Regions from separate parts of the Paenibacillus litoralis genome, predicted to be linked through region 1. Evidence: a T-box and tRNA genes for the amino acid it is inferred to sense, from the RefSeq annotation. Region 1 holds a T-box; the other regions hold tRNA genes.
The links. The T-box of region 1 lies ahead of leuS (leucine--tRNA ligase). A T-box ahead of a tRNA ligase gene usually reads a tRNA of that ligase, here a tRNA-Leu.
Positions count from the first base shown of each region.

Region 2: it encodes a tRNA-Leu, which carries the amino acid that the T-box ahead of leuS (leucine--tRNA ligase) is inferred to sense. The anticodon was not compared.
Region 3: it encodes a tRNA-Leu, which carries the amino acid that the T-box ahead of leuS (leucine--tRNA ligase) is inferred to sense. The anticodon was not compared.

Region 1 covers NZ_CP176395.1:5,751,874-5,758,686, forward strand. The annotation lists gene leuS (leucine--tRNA ligase) at 1-2,071, opposite strand, end outside; T-box leader at 2,183-2,425, opposite strand; gene ACKGJP_RS24460 (class I SAM-dependent DNA methyltransferase) at 2,552-3,358, opposite strand; gene ACKGJP_RS24465 (S1 RNA-binding domain-containing protein) at 3,381-4,283, opposite strand; gene rsfS (ribosome silencing factor) at 4,280-4,621, opposite strand; gene yqeK (bis(5'-nucleosyl)-tetraphosphatase (symmetrical) YqeK) at 4,733-5,302, opposite strand; gene ACKGJP_RS24480 (nicotinate-nucleotide adenylyltransferase) at 5,292-5,882, opposite strand; gene yhbY (ribosome assembly RNA-binding protein YhbY) at 5,971-6,261, opposite strand; gene aroE (shikimate dehydrogenase) at 6,291-6,813, opposite strand, start outside.
Region 2 covers NZ_CP176395.1:7,156,599-7,163,411, reverse strand. The annotation lists rRNA gene ACKGJP_RS30160 (23S ribosomal RNA) at 1-197, shown strand, start outside; tRNA gene ACKGJP_RS30155 (tRNA-Asn) at 305-380, shown strand; tRNA gene ACKGJP_RS30150 (tRNA-Ser) at 384-475, shown strand; tRNA gene ACKGJP_RS30145 (tRNA-Glu) at 496-570, shown strand; tRNA gene ACKGJP_RS30140 (tRNA-Val) at 579-654, shown strand; tRNA gene ACKGJP_RS30135 (tRNA-Met) at 673-749, shown strand; tRNA gene ACKGJP_RS30130 (tRNA-Asp) at 760-836, shown strand; tRNA gene ACKGJP_RS30125 (tRNA-Phe) at 868-943, shown strand; tRNA gene ACKGJP_RS30120 (tRNA-Thr) at 962-1,037, shown strand; tRNA gene ACKGJP_RS30115 (tRNA-Tyr) at 1,046-1,130, shown strand; tRNA gene ACKGJP_RS30110 (tRNA-Trp) at 1,138-1,211, shown strand; tRNA gene ACKGJP_RS30105 (tRNA-His) at 1,230-1,305, shown strand; tRNA gene ACKGJP_RS30100 (tRNA-Gln) at 1,336-1,410, shown strand; tRNA gene ACKGJP_RS30095 (tRNA-Gly) at 1,416-1,490, shown strand; tRNA gene ACKGJP_RS30090 (tRNA-Cys) at 1,497-1,570, shown strand; tRNA gene ACKGJP_RS30085 (tRNA-Leu) at 1,578-1,663, shown strand; tRNA gene ACKGJP_RS30080 (tRNA-Arg) at 1,677-1,753, shown strand; tRNA gene ACKGJP_RS30075 (tRNA-Leu) at 1,776-1,858, shown strand; gene ACKGJP_RS30070 (YhbD family protein) at 2,148-2,771, shown strand; gene ACKGJP_RS30065 (hypothetical protein) at 2,780-3,463, shown strand; gene ACKGJP_RS30060 (hypothetical protein) at 3,497-4,168, shown strand; gene ACKGJP_RS30055 (MDR family MFS transporter) at 4,203-5,771, shown strand; gene recQ (DNA helicase RecQ) at 6,239-6,813, shown strand, end outside.
Region 3 covers NZ_CP176395.1:8,396,895-8,403,707, forward strand. The annotation lists gene ppc (phosphoenolpyruvate carboxylase) at 1-1,551, opposite strand, end outside; tRNA gene ACKGJP_RS35250 (tRNA-Gly) at 1,746-1,819, opposite strand; tRNA gene ACKGJP_RS35255 (tRNA-Pro) at 1,829-1,905, opposite strand; tRNA gene ACKGJP_RS35260 (tRNA-Arg) at 1,914-1,990, opposite strand; tRNA gene ACKGJP_RS35265 (tRNA-Gly) at 2,032-2,106, opposite strand; tRNA gene ACKGJP_RS35270 (tRNA-Leu) at 3,390-3,472, opposite strand; tRNA gene ACKGJP_RS35275 (tRNA-Lys) at 3,480-3,555, opposite strand; tRNA gene ACKGJP_RS35280 (tRNA-Gln) at 3,562-3,636, opposite strand; tRNA gene ACKGJP_RS35285 (tRNA-Thr) at 3,645-3,720, opposite strand; tRNA gene ACKGJP_RS35290 (tRNA-Val) at 3,739-3,814, opposite strand; tRNA gene ACKGJP_RS35295 (tRNA-Glu) at 3,823-3,897, opposite strand; tRNA gene ACKGJP_RS35300 (tRNA-Thr) at 3,906-3,981, opposite strand; tRNA gene ACKGJP_RS35305 (tRNA-Asn) at 3,985-4,060, opposite strand; rRNA gene rrf (5S ribosomal RNA) at 4,102-4,218, opposite strand; rRNA gene ACKGJP_RS35315 (23S ribosomal RNA) at 4,323-6,813, opposite strand, start outside.

The DNA of each region.
Region 1 (6,813 bases):
TTTGGCTGATCGCCGTATTGAAACGGAGCGCGTCGTAGTCCTCGGTCACTTTCTTCACCGTTTTGTGCCACGTTTTCTTGAAGGCTTCGCTCGTTTGCGACTCATCGTCGACGATTTTGCCGCTTAAGGTACCGTCTTCATTCACGAACAACCGCCAAACCCTGCTCAAGAACCGGAATGATCCCTCTACGCCGTTTACGTTCCAAGGCTTTGTCGCTTCCAGCGGCCCCATAAACATTTCGTACATCCGCAGCGTATCCGCGCCGTATTCGTTTACGATTTCGTCCGGGTTGATGACGTTGCCGCGCGATTTACTCATTTTCTCGTTGTTTTCGCCGAGAATCATGCCTTGGTTGACCAGCTTGTAGAATGGCTCCTTCGTCGACACGACGCCCAGATCGTACAATACCTTATGCCAGAACCTCGCATATAGCAAGTGAAGCACCGCATGCTCCGCTCCGCCGATGTACAAATCGACAGGCAACCATTCCTTCTGCTTCTCCGGCGAACAGAGCTGCTCGTCGTTATGCGGATCGATAAAGCGCAAATAATACCAGCAGCTGCCGGCCCATTGCGGCATCGTATTCGTTTCGCGGCGCGCCTTCATGCCGGTTTCCGGATCGATCGTGTTGACCCATTCCTCAACGGTAGCCAGCGGCGATTCGCCGGTTCCCGACGGCGTAATTTGCTCGACATCCGGCAGCAAGAGAGGAAGCTGCTCCAACGGAACGGTTTTCATCGTGCCGTCTTCCAGATGCAGAATCGGAATCGGTTCTCCCCAGTAACGCTGGCGGCTAAACAGCCAGTCGCGAAGACGATACGTCACTTTGCCCTTGCCTTTGCCGTTTGCTTCCAGCCATTCGATCATAGCGGCAATCGCTTTCTCGTTGCTCAGGCCGTTCAGGAAGTCCGAATTGACGTGCTCCCCATCGCCCGCATAAGCGGCTTCCGCCAAGTTGCCGCCTTGAACGACTTCAATAATCGGAAGGTCGAACTGCTTCGCAAACGCGTAGTCCCGCTCGTCATGGCCGGGAACCGCCATAATCGCGCCAGTCCCGTAACCGGCCAGCACATAATCGGCAATCCAGATCGGCACTTTCGCTCCATTAACCGGATTCACCGCATAAGCACCGGTAAACACGCCGGTTTTATCCTTAGCGAGGTCGGTACGTTCCAGGTCGCTTTTACGTGCGGCTTTGTCCTGATAATCCTCTATGGAGCCTTTCTGTTCGGCCGTCGTAATGACTTTAACCAGTTCATGCTCCGGCGCCAGTACGCAATAAGTCGCACCGAACAAGGTGTCGGGCCGGGTCGTAAATACCGTAAGCGAGGCGTCATGCCCGTCGATCGCGAATTGTACTTCCGCTCCCTTCGATTTTCCGATCCAGTTGCGCTGCATGTCTTTAATGCTTTCCGACCAGTCCAGCTCCTCCAGGTCTTCCAGCAGCCGCTCCGCATACTCGGTAATTTTCAGAATCCACTGCCGCATGGGCTTGCGGATGACCGGATGGTTTCCGCGTTCGCTCAAGCCGTCGATCACTTCTTCGTTGGCCAGAACCGTACCGAGTGCCGGGCACCAGTTAACCGGCACTTCGTCGACGTAGGCAAGGCCTTTGTTATACAACTGGATAAAAATCCATTGCGTCCATTTGTAGTAATCCGGGTCGGTCGTGCTAATTTCGCGGTCCCAGTCGTACGAGAAGCCGAGCGACTTGATTTGACGGCGGAAATTGTTAATGTTCTCTACGGTAATATCGCGCGGATGACGTCCGGTTTGCAGCGCGTACTGCTCGGCCGGCAATCCGAACGCGTCCCAGCCCATCGGATGCAGCACGTTGAAGCCGCGCATCCTTTTGAAGCGCGAAACGATGTCCGTCGCCGTGTAGCCCTCTGGGTGACCGACGTGAAGTCCCGCTCCCGACGGATACGGAAACATGTCGAGCGCGTAAAATTTCGGTTTATCGACGTTCTCCTGCACTTTGAACGTTTTATTCGCATCCCAGTACTGCTGCCATTTCGGCTCCAATACGGACGGCTGATACCCTTGCTGTTCTTTGCCTTCCTGCACCATAATACTTCCTCCTAATGTGATCTCCGCTGTCTTTCGTTTATTCAAACCGATAGGACGAGGAGCCTGATTAATCGTTCTTGAAGCAAAAAAACCTCCGTCGCTAGCGCAAAGGCTAGGGACGAGAGGTTGAATTCCCGTGGTACCACCCTAGTTGACACGAACGAATACTTGCGTTCATGCCCACTCAGACGCCTTTAACGCAGGCATACGATCAGGTTGCGGGACCGATTGACCGTTCCCGTTCACCGTCTGGCTCGAAGGCGAGTTCGCTTCGCTCATTTACCGGCTTGCACCGCCTGCACCGGCTCTCTGAAAAATGAGTTCGCAGCTACTACTCCTTGTCACTGCCTTACTCTATTCCAACATTTCCTTTGATTATAGGGAAAAATGGCGTTTGCTGTCAAGCCGGCCGGCAAACAATCCTAATCGGCTGAGCACGAGGAACGGCGCTTCAACCGATACGCGCTTTAATCCGGGATCTTATCCCTTGCAAGCTACATAAAAAATACGCTGCGTCTTCTCATCCGGCTGCTCCCAGCCGAAATCCGCAAAACTCGATACGCTCGCAAAACCCGCCTCCAGCAGCTTGCTCTTCACCCATTCCTCCGGGTAAGCGCGCTGGATATGAGACTCCTCGAACCGGCGAAAACGGTCACGGGAGGCTCCGCCGTCGCTCGCGTTCCGTCCCTCTTGACTGTCGGATTCCATCAAGGTCTCGCTGACAAAAAACGTGATCTGATGCTCGACTTCCTGTCTTCGATCGTCCCATTCGCTCGTCCAGAGGTATGCGATCTCTTCCTCATCAAGCAGGAACGGCTGCGACTCGGCGTACGCATGCAGCTGATTAGGCGTATGCATGTCGAAGACGAACAAACCTTTCGGATTGAGCGCATCGAACGTCTGCCGGAACGTACGGATAAGATCTCTCTCTTCCAGCAAATAATTCATGCAATCGCAGAACGATACGACGGCGTCCACACGACTCGGCAGCTGCCAATGGCGCATGTCCTGCTTGAGCCAAACCGGACCTCGACCGGCGTTTCCGAAAACGGCGTCGCTTTTTTGCTGCGCGATCGCGAGCATGTCCTCCGAAATATCGATGCCCGTTACCTGAAAGCCTTGCCCGGCCATCGGGACGGCGATCGTCCCCGTTCCGCAGCCGAGGTCGACGACGGTCGCCGGCCTGCCGAACCTTCTCCAGCAATCGTCCGCGAAACGAAGCCAGTCCGCATATGGCATGTCCGCCATCAAACGATCATAGACGGAGGCAAATTGCCGATAGGCCATCGTTCGTCACGTCCTTTCGCTTTCAAGCAGGATCATTGCTCTCCCCATCCTGCTGCTTCAAATACGTCCAATTTTCCTTCTGCTCGATCAGGCCTTCCTTCATGAGCTTGCCTAGCGCTCTCTTGAAAGCCCCTTTGCTCATATGGAATTTGGACGTAATAATGTCGGAAGGCGTCGCGTCGGAATACGGCATCGACTGGTTCGGACGCTCCCGCAAGTAGTCCATAATGACGTCGGCGTCTGCGCCTTGACTGACATGCTTCGGCTGCCGCATCGAAAGATTGACTCTTCCGTCTTCGCGGATAAATGCGATACGCACCTTGATCTCCTCGCCTACCCGAGGCAAGCCTACCCGTTCCGTTGCGTGGACCATGCCGAGAGCGCCAAAACCGAGCACGCCCCCGTCGACCACGGCGAACGTCCCGACCTGGAGCGATTTGTATACGCGAGCGGAACGCCATTCGTTCTTCCAAGAGGTCGGAGCGTGGAAAACCATGTCCGCCAGTTCCGGCTCGCCGGCCAGCCTGGCGATCAGCCGCCCTTGCTTATCGTGGGTCATCACCGCATAGACGGAATCCCCGACTTGGGGCCGGAGCTCCTTAAGCTCCGGCTGTTCTTTATAGGGCAGCAGCAGTTGCCTGCCGAGTCCCATATCGAGAAAAGCGCCGAAGCGCGGATGAAGGTCCGCCACCTGCAGAAGCGCCGTTTGTCCCAGCTGCAGCAGCGGTTTGCGCATCGTAGCGGCGAGCCTGTCTTCCGTATCGTAATAGAGGAAAACATCCGGCTTGTCGCCGATTTTCACGCTGCCGACGATCTCCGTATAGTGCAGGAGCACGTCCTGGTAACCATCGGTCACAAAATATCCGTATGGCGATACTTCCCTTGCGACCTCTAGCGATACGGTCGTTCCGGCCGTCATCGTCATACGTTCGCAACCACTTTCGCATCGGACCAAAGCCGCTCGAGATTATAGTATTCGCGCTCGTCGCGATGAAAGACGTGAGCGACGACGTCGCCGAGATCGACAAGCACCCAACGCGCCGTGTCCATCCCTTCCAGACCGCGCACGCGCACGCCGTGCTCCTCCGCTTTTTTGCGGATTTCCGTTGCGATGGCCTGAACCTGCGTCTCCGAATTCCCGTGCACAATTACGAAATAGTCGGCAATCAGCGAAATGCCTTGCAGATCCAGCGCGACGGGGTTCATTCCTTTTTTATCCTCGGCTGCGCCGTAAACCATTTTCATCAAACGTTCAGGTGTCATGTTCAAAAACAGCTTCCTCCCTTAATTCCCGCAGCGTAAAGCCGTTCTTTTCGGTTCGTTCTTCCGCTATTCGGGACTTTATTGCTATATCATTTCAAAAGTTCCGCTCCGTTATTTGCCTCTGCATTCGTCAATCAGAGCATTTCGCGCCAGCAGCGTCATCGGGTATACCTTCTGCCCTTTGCCGAGCAGATAGGAGATCGTCGAGTCGAAACCGGCGATCAGCGCCTTTTCCAAGCTTGTTTCCGCCAACTGGCGAAGCAGATTGACTTCGGGAAAATCTCTTCCCGGCTCGATGTAATCCGCCAAGCAGACGATTTTATCAAGCAGCGTCATGCCGACGCGCCCGGAGGTGTGATAACGAATCGCATCCAGTACTTCCGCGTCTTCAATGCCGAACTTATTGCATACAAGAACGGCAGCAGCCGGCGCATGCAAAAGCGCTTTATCGTATTCCAGCAAATCGCCCAGCTCGCCGCACTCTTCAAGCACGCTTCTCTGCTTATCAACCGGCCAATATTTGCAATAGTCGTGAAGCAACGCGGCTAGCTCGGCCTTCTGTACGTCTGCGCCATACTGTCCGGCCAGCAAAACCGCGCTCTTCATCACGCCGACCGTATGCTCCCAGCGTTTCGCCGGCATTTGCGAACGCACTTCTTCCATCATCGCTTCACGATTCATACAGCCCATTCCTCTCTATATACGTCCTCACCGGTTCGGGCACGAGAAAACGGATTGCCCGTCCCGTCCTCATTCGCTCCCGGATTTCCGTCGAGGACAGCTCGATCGGGATCATCGGCACAAGCGTTACCTTGTCCCGAATCGAATCCGGCAGCAGCTCCGGCTGCAAATCGTAACCGGGCCGCTGAAGTCCGATAAATCCGATCTGACGAACAAGTTCCCCGATTTGATGCCATTTCGGCAGGTACATGACCATATCCGCTCCGATAATATACGAAAAAACGATGTCCGGATGCAAGCCGCGTAAAACAGCCATCGTTTCGGACGTATACGAGGTGCCGCCGAGCGTCAGCTCGATATCGATCGCACGAAACATGGGATGCCCTTCGATCGCCTCCCGTACCATATCGAGGCGTTCGGACGGCGATGCCTTCGGCGCATTCGGTTTATGGGGCGGTACGTTCGACGGCATAAACCAAACCTCGTCGAGCCCGGCCCCCGAACGCGCCTCTTCGGCAGCAATCAGATGGCCCAGATGAATCGGATCGAACGTACCGCCCATAATGCCGACCTTTTTCATTCGAATCCCCCTGTCAACGACAGCGTCTCCTTGAGGAGCTTGTCCATCTCGAAGCCGACGCTTCGCGATCGGGTCATTCCCTCCCGACTTACGGCAGCTCGATTTTTTTGTTTTCCTTGGATTCCTTGTAAAGTACGATCGTTTTGCCGATTACTTGTACGAGCTCCGCTCCGGAACGGTCTGCCAGCTCGTCCGCGATTTCGTTCCGATCGTCGTCATTGTTGTTCAGCACGGATATCTTAATGAGCTCCCGCACCTCAAGCGATTCTTCGATGTGCTTGATCAAATGATCGTTCACTCCGCCTTTGCCCACCTGAAAAATCGGAGTCAAATGATGGGCTTGCGAGCGGAGATACCTTTTTTGTTTACCTGTTAGCATGAACATTCCTCTATTCTTCGTGTCGATTATTAAGTCATGGATTGCAAAACGACTTCCCGCATGGCCGCAACGGGAGCAGGCTGTCCGGTCCAGTATTCGAACGCGTAAGCGCCCTGGTAAATGAACATGCCCAACCCGCTATGCGTTACGGCGCCTTTATGCTTAGCTTCCCTCAGCAGCCGCGTTTCCATCGGCGTGTAGATGATATCGCTCACGACAAGCCCCTCATGGAACCAGGAAGTGTCGATCGGCACCTCGTCGACGTTCGGATGCATCCCGACGGGCGTGTTGTTAACGACGATGTCCACTTGATCCTTGATCGCATCGATGTCGCCTAAGCCGATTCCGGCAGATTCCGTATAGGCCGACGTATATGCAGCCAAATCCTTTGCCCGTTCGACGGTCCGATTCGCGAACCATATCGCGGCTGCGCCTTCCTTGGCCAGCGCATAAGCAACGCCTCGAGAAGCGCCGCCCGCCCCGAGCATAAGCACCTTTTTGCCGGAAAGCGTCAGACCGGTTTCTTCCTTCAAGGAACGAATATAGCCGATA
Region 2 (6,813 bases), 1.4 Mb from region 1:
TTGTTCCGCCAGGAGCATCGCTGGGTAGCCAAGTACGGACGGGATAAGCGCTGAAAGCATCTAAGCGTGAAGCCCCCCTCAAGATGAGATTTCCCAGTATGTAAGACCCCTTGAAGACGACGAGGTAGATAGGTTCGAGGTGGAAGTGCAGCAATGCATGCAGCTGACGAATACTAATCGGTCGAGGGCTTATCCAACATCTTTGCATCGACAGGTGTAAGGACTACAAAGACACAAAAAGGACAAAAAAACATTACTTCGCATCTAGTTTTCAGGGAGCAAACCTGATATAATGGATAAACATTCCCTGATAGCTCAGTTGGTAGAGCACTCGACTGTTAATCGAGTTGTCACAGGTTCGAGTCCTGTTCGGGGAGCCATCTGGAGAGGTGTCCGAGCTGGCCGAAGGAGCACGATTGGAAATCGTGTAGGCGTCACAAGCGTCTCGAGGGTTCGAATCCCTCTCTCTCCGCCAGATCTACATCATCTACATAGGGCCCGTTGGTCAAGGGGTTAAGACACCTCCCTTTCACGGAGGTAACAGGGGTTCGAATCCCCTACGGGTCACCATGAAGTAAGGGCGCTTAGCTCAGCTGGGAGAGCATCTGCCTTACAAGCAGAGGGTCGGCGGTTCGATCCCGTCAGCGCCCACCATAAGATTTTCTTTAACGACGCGGGGTGGAGCAGCCCGGTAGCTCGTCGGGCTCATAACCCGAAGGCCGCAGGTTCAAATCCTGCCCCCGCAACCAAACAACATATGGAGCTGTGGTGTAGAGGCCTAACATGCCTGCCTGTCACGCAGGAGACCGCGGGTTCGAATCCCGTCAGCTCCGCCATCTTTACTCTTAAAGCAAATAAGCAACACTCGGCTCGGTAGCTCAGTCGGTAGAGCAGAGGACTGAAAATCCTCGTGTCGGCGGTTCGATTCCGTCCCGAGCCACCATTCTTGATAATTGAATATGCCGCTGTAGCTCAACTGGTAGAGCAACTGACTTGTAATCAGTAGGTTGGGGGTTCAAGTCCTCTCGGCGGCACCATGTAACATGGAGGATTAGTGAAGTGGCTAAACACGGCAGACTGTAAATCTGCTCTCTCTGAGTTCGGTGGTTCGAATCCATCATCCTCCACCATTTTTGTAGGGGCATAGTTTAAAGGTAGAACAAAGGTCTCCAAAACCTTTGGTGTGGGTTCAATTCCTGCTGCCCCTGCCAAAGCACAACAATTTTATGGCGGTCGTGGCGAAGTGGTTAACGCATCGGTTTGTGGATCCGACATTCGGGGGTTCAATTCCCCTCGATCGCCCCATAATTTTTAAAATGAAGCAACAACGGTTAATGGGGATTAGCCAAGCGGTAAGGCAACGGACTTTGACTCCGTCATGCCCAGGTTCGAATCCTGGATCCCCAGCCATTTATGCGGACGTGGCTCAGCGGTAGAGCATCGCCTTGCCAAGGCGAGGGTCGCGGGTTCGATTCCCGTCGTCCGCTCCATAGTACGGCGCCATAGCCAAGAGGTAAGGCAGAGCTCTGCAAAAGCTTTACCCCCAGTTCGAATCTGGGTGGCGCCTCCACCTACTTGCCGGAGTGGCGGAATGGCAGACGCACAGGACTTAAAATCCTGCGGGGGCGACCCCGTACCGGTTCGAGTCCGGTCTTCGGCACCAGACGTATTACTTTGTGCCCTTAGCTCAGCTGGATAGAGCGTTTGACTACGAATCAAAAGGTCAGGAGTTCGAATCTCTTAGGGCACGCCATTTTTACAAGTTTTCATCATATGCCGGTGTGGCGGAATTGGCAGACGCGCGCGACTCAAAATCGTGAGGGAAACCGTGGGGGTTCGAGTCCCTTCACCGGCACCACATTAACCATCGAGAGCCTTTGAAATCAATTGATTTCAAAGGTTTTTTTGTTATATCTAGGTCTGCTATAGATAAATACTGAGGAAGCGCTCATGAGATCAGGCCAGCAGCTGAAGCAAGATCAGTCTCGAGACGGAGAAACCTTTCAATCCTGAGCCTCTATCCGATCGGCCGCAGAAATTTGTATACTGGATAACGTAAGACGGAGGAAGCGATCTAGCCTCAATCCTATCCTTGTCTCTTTACAACGTAACAGTGTTATGTTACATTCGTTTCGGAGGAGATGGCAATGGACCGTGATCTGATATCGAAAAAGGATCTTCTCGAGTTGACGGGTATTTCATACGGGCAGCTCTATCGCTGGAAGAGGAAGCAGCTGATTCCGGAGGAGTGGTTTATACGGAAATCGACGTTTACCGGACAGGAAACGTTTTTTCCTAAGGAGCTTATCTTATCGCGAATCGAGAAGATCGTGGATCTGAAAGACGATTTGTCGTTAGACGAACTGGCGGGAAAGCTCTCTCCGCTGCTTTATGACACGAATTTGCGGAAGGAAGAGCTTTTGAGACGTAACATTGTTTCGAGGGTAGTCCTAGATAGGTTCGGAACGAAAGAGAAAGACGAAGGGCTTCTTACGTTCGAGAAGGTTTTGTTCTTGTTTACGATCGACAAGCTGCTGCAAACCGGGGAAATGAGCCTGGAGGAAGGCGGGCTGCTGCTTCAAGCGCTGAACGAACACTTTTCGAAATTCGAAGGAAGACCTTGCGATTTGTTTTTCCTTCGTAAGATGGGGGTATCGACGTTCGCGCTGTTAGCAATGCCGGGAGAGCTGTATTTTGAAACCGGTGTGAAGATCGTGGCTCGTTTGTCGCTGCCTGCATGCATAGAAGAGCTTAAAAACAAGCTAACCTAGGAGGAAGCATGATAGAGGAATCGAACAGAACGGATCTGACCATCAATGGCATGGGAAATGCGTTTGGGGGCCGTTACCGTACCGTAAACATGGAAGGCGTCGGGAAGGTGGACGGCGATATATTTTGCGAGAGTTTCAAAGCAAACGGGGTTGCTACCGTGAAAGGAAGCATTCAAGCGGCGCGATTTGAAATGAACGGCAAGCTGAGCGGCGAAGGCAACCTGACATCGTTAACGCTACTCGTAGATGGGCATATGAGTTTGAAAGGCCGGCTGCATGGCGAAGAGATGAGGCTGAACGGAATGATCAAAGTGAATGGCGATTGCGAAGCGGAGCGCTTCAATCTGCAAGGCGGCTTTACGATCGACGGTCTGCTTAACGCGGGTACGATCGATATCGCTCTGTATGGCCGCGGGCAAGCTAAGGAAATCGGCGGGGACAGCATTCATGTCAAAAAGTCGAATCATTCCAGCTGGGGACGCCTGGTATCGTGGATCCTTCCCGTGTTTGAGCCGCATTTGTTTGCGGAGACCATCGAAGGGGACGACATTCGCTTGGAGGAGACAACGGCAGCTGTCGTACGAGGCAATCGCGTTTATATCGGCCCCGGCTGCGGCATCGGGCGCGTCGAATACGGCACGGAGCTCGTGGTGCATCCTGAGGCGAAGGTAAACGAGCGAATTCGCAGCTAATGAATCGAGCACGCTCAATAAGGAGGATGCGAAATGACGCAGGACAGGAATAGAAATATGAAGATAACCGGAATCGGCTCCGCTTCCGGAGGCGTCTTTCATAGCGTCAACATTATGGGCGAAGGACGCGTTCAAGGCGATCTGTTGTGCGACGAGTTCAAATGTATGGGCAACTGTGCGGTACAGGGAAGCCTCCAAGCAGGCCGATACCGGTTCCAAGGGGAAGTCTCAATCGACGGGGACCTGCAGGCTGCCGTATTAACGGGACTTGGGCAAATTCTCGTTAAGGGGAATGTGCGCGGAGACTCGATTAAAATGACGGGACAGCTGATCGTAAAAGGGGCATGCGAGGCCGACAAGCTTCAGTTGAACGGCGCGATGGACGTCAGCGGGCTGCTCAATGCTGAACAGCTTAGCATCAATCTCTTCGGTCCTTGCCAGGTGAAGGAAATAGGCGGTGGACGCATCTCCGTACGCCGTAAGAAGTGGATGGCGGTAAAGGAATGGTTCACCCCTTCCGGAGTAACCGAATTGAAGGCCGATACGATTGAAGGCGACGATATTTATTTGGAGCATACGCAGGCCGCTATCGTCAGAGGGAATAACGTAACGATCGGACCCGGCTGTGAAATCGAGCTGGTGGAGTACCGGAATTCCCTGCAAACTAGAAAAAGCGCAACGTTACGGCAGCAATGTAAAGTTTAACGAATACTTGACGGTAAAGGAGTCAACCCATTCCATGGTACAGCAAAAAAGCAGGTTAGGGCTAGTTATTACCGGGCTGCTGCTCGGCATTTTCGTAGCGGCTATCGATAATACGATCGTAGCTACCGCAATGGGGACGATCGTCTCGGATCTTGGCGGACTCGACAAGTTCGTCTGGGTAACATCGGCTTATCTCGTAACCGAGATGGCCGCTATGCCGATATTCGGCAAGCTGTCCGATATGTACGGACGCAAACGGTTTTTCGTATTGGGGATTGCGCTGTTTTTGCTAGGCTCGATTCTATGCGGTACGGCGAACAGCATTGTGGAGCTGAGTATCTATCGCGCCATTCAAGGCATTGGCGGCGGGGCGCTGGTGCCAATCGCGTTTACAGTCATGTTCGATGTGATCCCGCCGGAAAAAAGAGGCGGCATGGGCGGCTTGTTCGGCGCCGTTTTCGGTACCTCGAGCTTATTCGGACCGCTTCTCGGCGCGTATATTACGGACTATATTCAGTGGCGCTGGATTTTCTATATCAACCTGCCGATCGGGTTGGTCGCGCTGGCGCTGATCGTCTTTTTCTACCATGAATCGATGGAGCACTCGAAGCAGAAAATCGACTGGTGGGGAGCAGCTACTCTCGTTGGCTCGATCGTATGCCTCATGTTCGCGCTTGAGCTTGGCGGACAAGAGTTCGCCTGGGATTCCGCGGTAATCATCAGCTTGTTCGCGGCGGCGGCCGTGCTTATGGCCGTATTCCTCTATGTGGAGACGAAAGCGGAGGAGCCGATCATTTCGTATGCGATGTTCAAGCATCGGCTGTTCGCGGCCAGTACGCTGGCTGGGCTCTTCTACGGGGCGGCGTTCATTACGTTCGCGATGTACATCCCGATTTATGTGCAGGGGGTAACCGGCGGCTCGGCGACCAACTCGGGGCTCATATTGCTGCCGATGACATTGGGGTCGGTCGTAGCGGCGCAAATAGGAGGCTTCTCGGCATCGAAGACGTCCTATCGAAATATCATGATTTTTTCCGCAGTCGTCTTCTTGTTAGGGACGTTCTTGCTAAGCACCATTGCGCCTGAAACGACTAAATTTATGCTGACGCTCTATATGATCGCCGCAGGATTCGGCGTCGGCTTCTCGTTCTCGGTGCTCGGGATGGCGGCTATTCATCATTTCGATATGAGGCAGCGCGGATCCGCGAATTCCACGATGGCGTTCGTCCGTTCCCTTGGGATGACAGTAGGTCTAACCGTGTTCGGGATCATTCAGCGTAATTTGCTTACAAGCAAGCTCGGCGATGCGTTCGGAGGAGCAGGCGGCCCCGCAGGCGCGGACGGAAGCTCGTTCGGGAATACGCGAGAGCTGCTTTCACCGGAGAAGCGTGCAGCGATACCGGCAGATGTAATGGACAAAATCGTAGATGCTTTGTCTTCGTCCATATCGACGATGTTTATGTGGGCGATCGTACCCGCCGGACTTGCGCTGGTGACAGTTATGTTCATGGGGAACTCCAGGATGATCATTCCGGGTAAAGGCGAAAAAGGCAAGGAAGGTAAGGAGCGCAAGCCGCAAACGGAATGGAGCGGCGGGCACTAGAAGAAAGCAAAAAACCGCCAGGGTGACCGGGCGGTTTTTTGCTTTATCATGATAAAGCCTAGAGCTTAACCCGAAACTCGCCGATGGAGATGCGCCGACCGTCCTCTCCTTCATGGCGCAATAATAATCCACTTCCGAGTAAGGTTTTCATGAAAGCGGCCAGGCTGAAAGGAGGAAGGGGTGTTCGCCGGAAAGACCTGGCGGCCGACTTTAAAGTCGTATCGTATCCTTGCGGGTAATCATAGCGATACGACTTTAACGGAGGTGGAGGCGGATACCCCTTGCCCCGGCAGCGCAAGCTGTTTTCATGGCTCTACTTACTTGGGATGTAGCCTTTTTCGCTTTATTGCGCCATTTCCACTCCTGCTAATACTAACTTTTGCACGGACTCGTGGCCAACTTCGTCTTGCAGCCCGCTGTCATGTTATAATAGGGGAACGAAATTTGGAAGTCGGAAGGTGAAGCTGTTGCTGCAAGCTGCAAGACAAACGCTGCAAGACGTGTACGGGTACCCGAAATTCCGGACCGGACAAGAGAAAATGATTGAAACGATACTGAGCGGACAAGATGCGCTCGGAATTATGCCGACCGGCGGAGGGAAATCGATCTGCTATCAAATTCCCGCCCTGCTGCTGCCCGGGACGACGATTGTCGTGTCTCCGCTCATTTCACTGATGAAGGATCAGGTGGACGCGCTTGCTACGCTCGGCATTTCGGCCGCATTCATCAACTCGTCGCTGACCGGATCGGAAACGATGCAAAGATTGCGGAGCGCCGCAAACGGCGAATACAAGCTGCTGTACGTCGCGCCAGAGCGGCTGGAGACGGACAGCTTCCGTTCACTGCTCGAGGTTATGCCCGTTCCGCTGCTGGCGATTGACGAAGCCCACTGCGTGTCGCAGTGGGGCCATGATTTCCGGACGAGCTATACGGCGATCGCGCCGATGCTTCGGCAGTTTCCGAAGCGGCCGGTCGTAGCGGCATTTACGGCGACTGCAACGGAGGAAGTTACCAAGGATATGATTCGGCTGCTGGAGCTGCG
Region 3 (6,813 bases), 2.6 Mb from region 1:
CATCACTTCAAGCAGGTCGCTGGAGTCCTGGGTCATGCTGATCAAATAACTGTTGATACAGCCGCGCCCGAACTCTTCTTGCGCTTTGCGGATCGTCCGGTATACGTTCAAGCATTCTTCGGTCGACTCGGTATACTCCAAATATTGCGAAGTAATCGGACGCGGATCGTTGAGCACGGATGTAAGCAGCGCGGTCTTCTCCTGTTCGGAAAGCTCCGCGTAGTTATCCGAAACGCCCATCTTCTGCAAAATTTCGGTCATCGCATTTTCATGCTCTTTGCTGTGCTGTCTGACGTCCAGAGCGGCCATATGGAAGCCGAACAGCTCGACTTGACGAATCAGCTTACGGACATATTTGTCGCTTATATAGTCCGCGTAATGACCTCTCAGGCTGCGGTCGATGATTTGCAAATCCTCGAGCAGTTCTTTGGAGCTGTTGTAGCGGTCTTGTTTCGCCGGTTGAGGCTGCGGTTGACCGATATTGCGAAGCTTTTCCAGCATGTATTTGATTTTGATGCGGTACGTTTCCCGGTCATTGCGCCAGAGCTCCTCCGGTTTCAATTCGAGCCGTTCGCTATCCCGCTTGATCGAATCGTACAGCTCGCCCGAAACCGCAGCGATGCTGTTGCTGAAGCTGAGGTGAGCCATTAAACCGCGGAGAGCGTCATCGTATTTCCGAAGCGCGAGCGCGCGGTGCATGCCAAGCGTTTCCCAAGTAACTCGGGAAGTAACCGAAGGATTGCCGTCGCGGTCTCCGCCGATCCATGAACCGAAACGAAGGAAAGACGGCACATGCCACGAGGCGTCTGGATAATATTTATTCAAGCAGCGCTCCAGCTCTCCGTATACTTCCGGAAGTACCTCGAACAACGTCTCGTCGAAATAATACATGCCGTTTTTGACTTCGTCGATAACGGTTGGCTTGCGTTCCCGCAGCTCGTCGGTTTGCCACAGCGTCAGCACTTCGCCTAGCAGCGTTTCGCGAAGCTGATCCCTCTCCCGGTTCGTCAGCATCGGATTGTCGAGCTCCAGCACTTCGCGCGCGATACGCTGATGAATGTCGAGCACCGCACGGCGGGTTGCTTCCGTAGGATGCGCCGTCATGACCAGCTCAAGCGAAATTTTTTGCAGGATATCGTTCACTTCGTCGGCTCCGGTCCCTTTCAGGCTGAGCTCCTTCACAACGCTCTCGATCGACCCCGGCTGGATCGATTCGCCTGCCGTTCTCTCGTAGTCGCGTTTACGACGAATCCTATGGTTTTGTTCGGCAATATTGACAAGTTGAAAGAAGATGGCGAATGCGCGAATGACTTTCTTACGCTTATCCGGGGCAAGCGATCCGATCGTACTCTTAAAGCGATCGTATAGCTCCGGCGTAAATTGAGCCCGCATCGACTTGCTCATTTCCCTGATTTGCTCAACGATATCCAGTAATTCAGTACCGCCTTGATGAACCAGCACTTCCCCCAAAATGCTCGTGAGAAAGCGAACGTCGCGGCGCAGCAACTGCTTCGACGAATCGTTCGACAAGGAGCTTCTAGCTTCTGACATAAGTACCTATCCTTTCTGTCTGGTAAGCCTCATCCTGATGATTTAACCATTTTGTCACATTCCTTTATTTTATCACAATTATCGCTTTTGCGTAGCGCATTGCTAAAACTTTTTGGGCAATCATTTTTTTCTAAACAACTTATGAAAACAACAAAAAAAGCCTTCTATGCAGAAGGCTTCGTTATTTGCTCTTATGGAGCGGGTGATGGGAATCGAACCCACGCTACCAGCTTGGAAGGCTGGAGTTCTACCATTGAACTACACCCGCTTAAAAATATGGTCGGGACGACACGATTTGAACATGCGACCCCCTGGTCCCAAACCAGGTGCTCTACCAAGCTGAGCTACGTCCCGAAAATGAATGGCGCGCCCTGAGAGATTCGAACTCCCGACCTTTTGATTCGTAGTCAAACGCTCTATCCAGCTGAGCTAAGGGCGCAATTCATGAAGTTGTAAACTTTGCCGAAGCAAAATTATTTATGGAGCGGACGACGGGAATCGAACCCGCGACCCTCGCCTTGGCAAGGCGATGCTCTACCGCTGAGCCACGTCCGCATGTTGGTGGTGAAGCTTTTCATTGACTCGACGCTGATTTGATGCAGTTGTCATTGCTTCTTTCGAAGTTCGTTTCTTATGCTTGCCTCAGCGGCGACAAGAAATAATATAACAAATATTAAAATGAATTGCAACTGTTTTTCTAAAAAAATTAAAAAAAAATTATAAATGCCAGATTTACAGGCGTTCAGGCCTTGTTCTGCTTGCGATTTTACTAATAAATCACGATTGACTAGGGAGGGGTAATACGAAGTCTAAGTGCTCAATCGACTCTAAAAATCGGGGAAGCACATACCGAGCCCCAGCTAATCTGCGAAACGATCTAAGTACAAGCCTCATTCCTCTGCTCACCGACGGAAGCCTTCGACATCATCCTTCATCCGGATAGCTCGCAAGGAGCGTGTAGAGCCTTAATACCTGCTAACCTGGCTGCTTAGGATCCCTTGCTTAACAGAAGGGCCTTACTCCTATTACCTATGTCGACGTAAAGCGTTATCAGCTTACGTACATTACACACAAAAGAATCAATAGCCTGCAGCTTATTAGGGCAGCAAAAGGCCCATTTACCACATCGAGTGCTAAACAGCAGGGGAAAGCAGCCTCTTAGCGGATGAGAGCGCCTGGAGGGCCGCTATTGCCGCTATGGCGAGCTAAGCAGTCGCCCCTTCCTGGGATCCTCGTTTAGCGTTTTGATCTCTGAAAATGTTTTTACTTCGCAATCGTGTTCCGCGTTCTTCTCTTCACCCATTACCTGAAAATGCATGGACATGTTCTAACGGTTATACATCTTCAACTAACACCACTCACCGGAAAACGATCACATCCCTTCTATAGAAGCTGCCTTTGTTCGTCTGTATTGTGAGCTTGATCAAAGACGACATTCCACCCCGCTTATATTTTAGCTCCCATATAGAGAGCAGTCTCGTACTACGGCGTTATGGAGGGCCTGTAACGGCGCAGAATGCCTCCATAACCACTGTAAGCTCATTCTACCCTTATACAGAGAGTTCTACCGCTGTAATAAGTAAATAGCAGCCTTCGTACGCTACGGTCTCGCCTGTTGTGTACATCAGACAGCCCCTCGACACTCCTTCAAACTTTCACTATTCCGTACATGACAAAATCCACCACCCAAGAGCTTACGTCTCCAGTTGAATGGCGGTTGGCATATAAGATATAGCGTTAATCCATGGAAAAGTATTATCGACAAAAGGATTAAGTATTGAAACCAAACAAAAAAGCCTTCAATCCGCATTTGCTTCATGAAGGCTTACGTTTATGTATGGTGCGCGTAGAGGGACTTGAACCCCCACGGTCGCCCGCCAGATCCTAAGTCTGGTGCGTCTGCCAATTCCGCCATACGCGCATAAAACTGGTGAGGCATGTAGGACTCGAACCTACGACACCCTGATTAAAAGTCAGGTGCTCTACCAACTGAGCTAATGCCTCATAAAATGGCTGAGGATCCAGGATTTGAACCTGGGCATGACGGAGTCAAAGTCCGTTGCCTTACCGCTTGGCTAATCCCCAATAGAACATGGTGCCGTCGAGAGGACTTGAACCCCCAACCTACTGATTACAAGTCAGTTGCTCTACCAGTTGAGCTACAACGGCTCGTACCTATTTAAATTATGGTGGGCGCTGACGGGATCGAACCGCCGACCCTCTGCTTGTAAGGCAGATGCTCTCCCAGCTGAGCTAAGCGCCCTTAAAAAATGGTGACCCGTAGGGGATTCGAACCCCTGTTACCTCCGTGAAAGGGAGGTGTCTTAACCCCTTGACCAACGGGCCGGAATTGCTGGAGCTTCCAACCGGAATCGAACCGGTGACCTCATCCTTACCATGGATGCACTCTACCTACTGAGCTATGGAAGCATATGGCTCCCCGAACAGGACTCGAACCTGTGACAACTCGATTAACAGTCGAGTGCTCTACCAACTGAGCTATCAGGGAATATTGTCGCAATAGCAAGAGCCAGTCCTACTATTGCGTTTGCTTGGCAACGTCCTACTCTCCCAGATCCCTGCGGATCAAGTACAATCGGCGCTGGAGGGCTTAACGGTCGTGTTCGGGATGGGTACGCGTGGTTCCCCTCCGCCATCGTCACCAAACATGTTGCCCATATACAGGGGGTTTACTCCCTGAAAACTAGATGCGAAGTTCTGCATTCATCCTTGTTCCTTTTGTAGTCCTTACACCTGTCGATGTAAAGATGTTGGATAAGCCCTCGACCGATTAGTATTCGTCAGCTGCATGCATTGCTGCACTTCCACCTCGAACCTATCTACCTCGTCGTCTTCAAGGGGTCTTACATACTGGGAAATCTCATCTTGAGGGGGGCTTCACGCTTAGATGCTTTCAGCGCTTATCCCGTCCGTACTTGGCTACCCAGCGATGCTCCTGGCGGAACAACTGGTACACCAGCGGTACGTCCATCCCGGTCCTCTCGTACTAAGGACAGCTCCTCTCAAATTTCCTGCGCCCGCGACAGATAGGGACCGAACTGTCTCACGACGTTCTGAACCCAGCTCGCGTACCGCTTTAATGGGCGAACAGCCCAACCCTTGGGACCTACTTCAGCCCCAGGATGCGATGAGCCGACATCGAGGTGCCAAACCTCCCCGTCGATGTGGACTCTTGGGGGAGATAAGCCTGTTATCCCCAGGGTAGCTTTTATCCGTTGAGCGATGGCCCTTCCATTCGGTACCACCGGATCACTAAGCCCGACTTTCGTCCCTGCTCGACTTGTCTGTCTCGCAGTCAAGCTCCCTTATGCCTTTGCACTCTTCGAATGATTTCCAACCATTCTGAGGGAACCTTGGGGCGCCTCCGTTACGCTTTAGGAGGCGACCGCCCCAGTCAAACTGCCCGCCTGACACGGTCCCTCTCCCGGATCACGGGAGTAGGTTAGAACCTAGATACGATCAGGGTGGTATCCCAACGTCGCCTCCACACAAGCTGGCGCTCATGCTTCCAAGGCTCCCACCTATCCTGTACAGATCGTACCCAAGTCCAATATCAAGCTGCAGTAAAGCTCCATGGGGTCTTTCCGTCTTGTCGCGGGTAACCTGCATCTTCACAGGTATTAAAATTTCACCGGATCTCTCGTTGAGACAGCGCCCAAGTCGTTACGCCATTCGTGCGGGTCAGAATTTACCTGACAAGGAATTTCGCTACCTTAGGACCGTTATAGTTACGGCCGCCGTTTACTGGGGCTTCGGTTCACAGCTTCGGGTTACCCCTAACCGCTCCCCTTAACCTTCCAGCACCGGGCAGGCGTCAGCCCGTATACTTCGCCTTGCGGCTTCGCACAGACCTGTGTTTTTGCTAAACAGTCGCTTGGGCCTTTTCACTGCGGCCCCCTCGGGCTATTCACCCTACCGAGGCACCCCTTCTCCCGAAGTTACGGGGTCATTTTGCCGAGTTCCTTAACGAGAGTTCTTCCGCGCGCCTTAGCATGCTCTGCTCGCCTACCTGTGTCGGTTTGCGGTACGGGCACCTTCGCCTCACTAGAGGCTTTTCTTGGCAGCATGAGTACAAGACCTTCGGTACTTTCGAAATTTCCCTCCCCATCACAGCCCAGCCTTCACGATGTGCGGATTTGCCTACACATCAGCCTCACTGCTTGGACAGACACTTCCATCCGTCTGCGTCCTTGCCCTTCTGCGTCACCCCGTCGTTCAAACGGCTACGGTGGTACAGGAATATCAACCTGTTGTCCTTCGACTACGCCTTTCGGCCTCGCCTTAGGTCCCGACTTACCCTGAGCGGACGAGCCTTCCTCAGGAACCCTTAGGCTTTCGGCGGACAAGATTCTCACTTGTCTTTTCGTTACTCATACCGGCATTCTCACTTGTGTACTGTCCAGCCGTCCTTACGATCGACCTTCAACCTATACACAACGCTCCCCTACCCAACAACATTGCTGCTGTAGCCATAGCTTCGGTGGCGTGTTTAGCCCCGTTACATTTTCGGCGCAGAGTCACTCGACCAGTGAGCTATTACGCACTCTTTAAATGGTGGCTGCTTCTAAGCCAACATCCTGGTTGTCTTTGCAACTCCACATCCTTTCCCACTTAACACACACTTGGGGACCTTAGCTGATGGTCTGGGCTGTTTCCCTCTTGACAATGGATCTTAGCACTCACTGTCTGACTCCCGGACAGAAGTATGTGGCATTCAGAGTTTGACTGGACTTGGTAACCCTTGGCGGGCCCCGCACCCAATCAGTGCTTTACCTCCACTACTCTCATTCCGAGGCTAGCCCTAAAGCTATTTCGGGGAGAACCAGCTATCTCCGAGTTCGATTGGAATTTCTCCGCTACCCCCACCTCATCCCCGAATTTTTCAACATTCGTGGGTTCGGGCCTCCAGTGCGTGTTACCGCACCTTCACCCTGGACAGGGGTAGATCACACGGTTTCGGGTCTACGACCACGCACTCATTCGCCCTATTCAGACTCGCTTTCGCTGCGGCTCCGCCTCTTCAGCTTAACCTTGCACGTGAACGTAACTCGCCGGTTCATTCTACAAAAGGCACGCCATCACCCATTAACGGGCTCTGACTTCTTGTAAGCACACGGTTTCAGGTTCTATTTCACTCCGCTCCCGCGGTTCTTTTCACCTTTCCCTCACGGTACTGCTTCGCTATCGGTCGCTAGGGAGTATTTAGCCTTGGCAGATGGTCCTGCCGGATTCATACGGGGT